2 linked regions of the Cupriavidus necator genome follow. The protein of the gene in region 2 binds, or shares a complex with, the protein of the main gene of each other region. Links are inferred from orthologs where the notes say so. Each region holds a gene or a part of one and is shown on either strand. Other genes may lie near its edges.

What was found. Proteins that work in one complex are often made in the same cells at the same time.
Region 1: the proteins of aceF (region 2) and I6H87_RS30020 are in contact, whole or in part, in a crystal structure (PDB 1W85), measured with the Geobacillus stearothermophilus proteins. The link is inferred for Cupriavidus necator from one-to-one orthologs. Residues at the interface, in WP_033016211.1 of Geobacillus stearothermophilus: Val129, Ile130, Ala131, Met132, Pro133, Arg136, Lys137, Arg157; in WP_033016213.1 of Geobacillus stearothermophilus: Ile282, Leu283, Ser284, Leu285, Glu286, Phe325.

The regions. Positions count from the first base shown.
Region 1 is NZ_CP066019.1:2,457,760-2,460,740, reverse strand. What follows is about bases 69-2,981. They hold I6H87_RS30020 (alpha-ketoacid dehydrogenase subunit beta), read right to left. Parts: upstream 2,058-2,981; coding sequence 1,080-2,057; downstream 69-1,079. Other genes in these bases: pdhA (pyruvate dehydrogenase (acetyl-transferring) E1 component subunit alpha), read right to left, coding at 2,103-2,981; I6H87_RS30025 (dihydrolipoamide acetyltransferase family protein), read right to left, coding at 69-1,045. Also shown: more of I6H87_RS30025, read right to left, coding at 1-68. UniProt on the Bacillus subtilis protein: The pyruvate dehydrogenase complex catalyzes the overall conversion of pyruvate to acetyl-CoA and CO(2).
Region 2 is NZ_CP066018.1:21,071-24,029, forward strand. What follows is about bases 69-2,959. They hold aceF (dihydrolipoyllysine-residue acetyltransferase), read right to left. Parts: upstream 2,400-2,959; coding sequence 738-2,399; downstream 69-737. Other genes in these bases: I6H87_RS00115 (Ntn hydrolase family protein), read right to left, coding at 69-665; aceE (pyruvate dehydrogenase (acetyl-transferring), homodimeric type), read right to left, coding at 2,567-2,959. In the rest of the region: more of I6H87_RS00115, read right to left, coding at 1-68. UniProt on the Bacillus subtilis protein: The pyruvate dehydrogenase complex catalyzes the overall conversion of pyruvate to acetyl-CoA and CO(2).

The sequences.
Region 1 (2,981 bases), on a different replicon or contig from region 2:
GGTCAAAGGTCAGGCTCAGCGGCATCACCCGGTGCACCGCCGGCACGCCGCCGGCTGCTACCACTTCCTCGCGCACGCGCCCCGCACCCAGGATTGCCACGGTCGGCGGCACCACGATTGGCGCGGCATAGCGCCCCGCGATCATGCCGAAGTTGGACAGCGTGATGGTGTTGCCGCGCATCTCCTCCGGCGCGATGGTGCGCGCGCGGATGTCGGCGCGCATGCGGTCCAGGCCGTGGCGCAGGTCTGCGGCATCGCGGTTGCCGACGTCGCGCAGCACCGGCACGAACAGGCCTTCGGGCAGGTCGGCCGCGATGCCGACGTCGATCTTCTTCAGTACGTGGCGGCGGGCGGTCTGGCCTTCGTACCAGGCATTGAGGCCGGGTTCGGCGCGGCAGCCGGCCACCAGGGCGCGCACCAGCCGGATGGTGACATCGGCGCCGGGCTGCCAGGCGTGGATGTCGGCGTCGTCCATCACGGTGGCGGCGGCCACTTCGGCTTGTGCACGCGCCATGTTCTGCGCCATCGCCCGGCGCACGCCGCGCAGCTGTTCCGGCGTGCCCAGTTCGGCCAGCGTGCTGGCTACCCGCTCCACGTCGGCGGCGGTGACGACGCCCTCGGGGCCCGATGCCGTGGCCATTGCCAGGTCCACCCCGAGCCGGCGCGCCAGCGCGCGCACCGCCGGCGTGGCCTTGACGCGGGCGGCCATGGCCGCGGCGGGTGCCGCGGAGCCCGCGGGCGCGGCTTCATTGACCACGTGCGTGCCGACCTGGACCGAGCCCACCACGGTGCCGGCGTCGGCATCCTCGCCCGCACCCTCGACGCCGACCAGCGGCGCGCCCAGGTGGACGATATCGCCGGGCTGCGCAAACAGCTTGGCGATGGTGCCTGCATAGGGCGACGGGATTTCCACGATGGCCTTGGCCGTCTCCACCGACAGCAGCGGCTGGTCAGCGGCCACGGTGTCGCCGGTCTTGACGTGCCAGGTCACGATCTCGGCCTCCTGCAGGCCTTCGCCCAGGTCGGGCAGCTTGAAGATTCTCATCGGCACTCCTTGCCTATCGTCGGCAACTCTCGCATTACGCTGCCATCGCCTTGCGCGCCGCGTCGACGATGCGGGCGACGCCAGGCAGGTAGGTGTATTCCAGCCGCGCCAGCGGCACCACGGTGTCGAAGCCGGTCACGCGCTGCACCGGCGCGGCCAGTGAGTAGAGGCCCGCGTCGGCCAGCTGCGCCGCGATCTCGGCGCCGAAGCCGGCGGTGCGCGGGGCCTCGTGCACGATCACGCAGCGGCCCGTGCGCGTCACCGATTCCAGGATGGTCTGCATGTCCAGCGGCTTGAGCGTGGCCACGTCGATGACCGTGGCCGTCACGCCTTCGCCTGCCAGTGCGTCCGCGGCGGCGAGCGTCTCCTGCACCATCGCGCCCCAGCTCACCAGCGTGATGTCGCTGCCTTCGCGCAGCGTGAAGCAGGTGTCCAGCGGCAGCGCGGCGCCGTCGTCGGCCACTTCCTGGCGGAACAGGCGGTACAGCCGCGTGGGTTCGAGGAAGATGACCGGGTCCGGATCGGCGATGGCCGCCAGCAGCAGCCCGTACGCGCGCGCGGGCGATGAAGGCACCACCACGCGGATGCCGGGCATATGCGCGAACATCGCCTCCGGGCTTTCGGAATGATGCTCGGGTGCATGGATGCCGGCACCGCACGGCGAGCGCACCACCATCGGACATGACAAGCGCCCGCGCGTGCGATGCCGCATGCGTGCGGCGTGGTTGATGATGTGGTCGACCGCGGGGTAGATAAAGCCGGTGAACTGGATCTCGGCCACCGGCTTGAGCCCCATTGCCGCCATGCCGATCGCCGCGCCGACGATGCCGCCTTCGGCCAGCGGCGTATCCATGACGCGCGCCGCGCCAAAGCGCGCCTGCAGGCCCGCGGTGGCGCGGAACACGCCGCCATTGACGCCGATATCCTCGCCCAGCAGCAGCACATCGGGATCGTGCTCGAGCGCATGGGCCAGCGCCAGGTTGACTGCTTCGACCAGATTGATTTCCGCCATGGTTCGCTCGCTGTGGTCGCCAGGTGAAGGCGCAGGGTTTGCTGGTTATCCGTGCGGCGCCAGGAAGCGCCGGGCAATCTCCAGCTGCGCCTGCAATTCGGCCGGCATGGTTGCGTACAGGCAGTCGAACATCGCGGCCGGGTCCGGCTGCGGCACGGCCAGGTAAGTCTCCACGGCCTGCGCCACCTGCTGTGAGCAGGCCTTGACCAGCGCTTCCTCGCGCGCCGCGTCCCACGCGTGCAGCGCCAGCAGGTGCGTGCGCAGCCGCAGCAGCGGCTCTTCCTGCCAGTGCGCCTTGACGCTGGCCTCGTCGCGGTAGCGCGAGGCGTCGTCGGCGGTGGTGTGGTCGCCCAGGCGATAGGTGATGGCCTCGATCAGCGCCGGGCCGCCGCCGTCGCGCGCGCGCGCGATGGCCTCGCCGACGCGGTGCCGCACCGCGACCACGTCGTTGCCGTCGACCTGCTCACCGGGGATGCCGGCGGCAATGGCCTTCTGCGCCAGCGTCTGCGCCGCGGTCTGGCCGCTGCGCGGCATCGAGATTGCCCACTGGTTGTTGTTGATCACGATCACCAGCGGCGCGTGCCACGCGCCGGCCATGTTCATGCCCTCATAGAAATCGCCCTTGGAGGTGCCGCCGTCGCCCAGCAGGCAGACCGCCACGCGCGGCTCGCCGCGCAGCTGGAACGCATAGGCGGCGCCGGCCGCGTGGCAGACCTGGGTGCCGATCGGCACGCAGTTGGCAAAGTCATGCGGCGCCGCCGCAAAGCCGCTGCCGCGTTCGTCGCCGCCCCAGTAGAGCAGGCTCTCGGCCATCGTGACGCCCCGCACAAACTGCGCCGCGTGGTCGCGGTACGAGGGCACCAGCACGTCTTCGGGCCGCATCGCAAAGGCCACGCCCACGCCGATGGCTTCCTGGCCGAGGGC
Region 2 (2,959 bases):
TCGTTGTTGGTTGCCGCGCTGTCGGGTGCCGTACTGCCGGTTGCCGGATTGCCGCCCGTGGCACCGCCAGCCGGCGGTGCCGGCGCGGTGTCACCCTCGTGCAGCCGCACGGTGTGCACCTCGATCGGCCCCGCCGAACTCTTGTCGAACTCCACGCCCGCATCGACGCCGATGCGCGCGATCTCGCCCGCATCCAGGTCCGGCCGGTCATAGACCGCATGCATCGCGCCCAGCGCGTAGTTGCGGCCCGAGCCGATACCCCAGAAGCGGTCGAACGAAAACACCTCGCGGTACGAGTAGACGCCGAAGATGCCCGCCGGATTGGCGATCAGGCATACGATCTGCGACGACTCGTAGGGATCGTCCTCGTCTTCCTTGGTGTTGACGAAGTAGTCCGACTTCAGCTTCTCATGCACCTTCAGGAAGGTGCGGAACACGTCATCACGCGAGCCCAGCCGGCACTCTTCGCCAAGCCCCGCCAGCAGCGTGCGCATGACCGGGAAGTGCGCGGTGGTCCCGGCCAGCGCGATGAAGCCGTCGCCTACCGGGAACACCTTCTGGTTGCGCTCGTAGGCGCGCGACAGGCGCGTGTCGCCAAAGGTGACCAGCGCATCTGCCGCGATGGCCACCTCGGCGCCCTTCCTCACGACCACGCAGGTAGTCATGGCTCGCTCCCGGTTGCGCGTGGTGCGCCGGGCAGGCCAGGCCGTCGGCCTGCCCGCCCGGCGCAACCCCGCTTACAGCAGGATGCGGCGGAAATCCGCCAGCAGTTGCCCGAAGTACGTGTTGAAGCGCGCCGCTTCGGCACCGTCGATGACGCGGTGGTCCCACGACAGCGACAGCGGCAGCGTCAGGCGCGGGGCGAACTGCTTGCCGTCCCACACCGGCTTCTGGTACGACTTGCACACGCCCATGATGGCCACTTCCGGCGCGTTGATGATCGGCGTGAAGTATGTGCCGCCGAGGCCGCCCAGCGAAGAGATCGAGAAGCAGCCGCCCTGCATCTGGTCCGGCTTGAGCTTGCCGTCGCGGGCCAGCTTGGCGAGCTCGCTCATTTCCTGGCTGATCTCCAGCACGCCCTTCTTGTCGGCGTCCTTGATCACCGGCACGACCAGGCCGTTCGGGGTGTCGGCGGCAAAACCGATGTTGAAGTACTTCTTCAGCACGAGGTTGTCACCATCGAGCGACGCGTTGAAGTTCGGGAACTTCTTCAGCGCCGCCACCGTGGCCTTGATCATGAACGCCAGCATCGTCACCTTGATGCCGGACTTCTCGTTTTCCTTGTTCAGCTGCAGGCGGAAGGCTTCCAGCTCGGTGATGTCCGCTTCGTCATGGTTGGTGACGTGCGGGATCATGACCCAGTTGCGGTGCAGGTTGGCACCCGAGATCTTCTTGATGCGCGACAGGGCCTTGCTTTCGACCTCGCCGAAGCGGGTGAAATCGACCTTCGGCCACGGCAGCAGGCCGAGCTCGCCACCACCGGCGCCAGCCGCGGCGGCCTGTGCGGGCGCGGCGGCCTGGCCGCTCATCACGCCCTTGACGTAGCCCTGCACGTCTTCCTGGGTGATACGGCCCTTGGGGCCGGTGCCCGGCACGCGCGACACGTCCACGCCCAGCTCGCGTGCGAACTTGCGCACCGAGGGGCTGGCGTGGGCGGCCTTGCCGGTTACGCCAGCGGCGGCCGGCGCGGCAGCAGGTGCTGCGGCCGGTGCCGGGGCGGCGGCTGCGGGGGCCGGTGCCGGTGCGGGCGCGCTGGCAGCCGGAGCCGGTGCCGCGGCGGCAGCTGCCGGGGCGGCTGCTGCGGCGGCGCCTTCCAGGATCAGCAGCAGCGTGCCTTCGGCGACGTTGTCACCGACCTTGACCTTGACTTCCTTGACCACGCCGCCTTGCGGCGACGGCACGTCCATGGTGGCCTTGTCGGACTCCAGCGTCACCACGGCGTCTTCGGCGTTGATGGTGTCGCCCGCCTTGACGTGGACTTCGATGACCGGCACGGCGTCGTAGTCGCCGATATCGGGCACCTTGACTTCGATGGTGCCGCCACCGCCAGCGGCCGGGGCCGCGGCTGGGGCTGCTGCGGGGGCAGGAGCCGGTGCGGGGGCTGCGGCGGCCGGCGCCGGTGCTGCGGCAGCAGGGGCAGGTGCGGCGGCGGGCTCGTTGGCCGCCTCCAGCATCACCAGCACCGAGCCTTCGGACACGTTGTCGCCCACCTTGATGCGGACGTCCTTGACCACGCCGGCCTGCGGCGAGGGCACGTCCATGGTGGCCTTGTCCGATTCCAGCGTCACCAGCGCGTCTTCCGCGTTGATGCTGTCGCCGGGTTTCACATGCACTTCGATGACGGGAACGGCGTCATAGTCGCCGATATCCGGCACCTTGATTTCAATCGCTTGACTCATTCAGTGTCTCCTGGGCAGGCCGGCACGCGCGACATCCGCAAGCGGCGAGATTACCTTCGCCGCCCGCTTCTGTCACGCCGCCATGCCGCAAGGCGCCGTCCGGGCTCTGGCCGGGGCGCCCGCGGCACGGCGTTGCCGTACTGCGGGGGTTGGTGCTGGCTGCCGGATCAGACCGACATCGGGTTGGGCTTGTTCGGGTCGAGGTTGTACTTCTTGATGGCCTCGGCAACCTTGTCGCGGCCGATCGCACCCTCGTCGGCCAGCGCCTTGAGCGCGGCCAGCGTGACCCAGTAGCGGTCCACTTCAAAGAAGTGGCGCAGCTTCTCGCGCGTGTCCGAGCGGCCGAAGCCGTCGGTGCCCAGCACCACGTAGCGGCGCGGCACGAACGGACGGATCTGCTCGGCAAACGCACGCACGTAGTCGGTGGAGGCGATCACCGGGCCGCGGGCCGACTTCAGGCTCTTGGCCACGTGCGATTCGCGCGGGGTCTCGGTCGGGTGCAGCAGGTTGAAGCGCTCGACGTCGTGGCCTTCGCGGGCCAGTTCGGTGAAGCTCGGGCA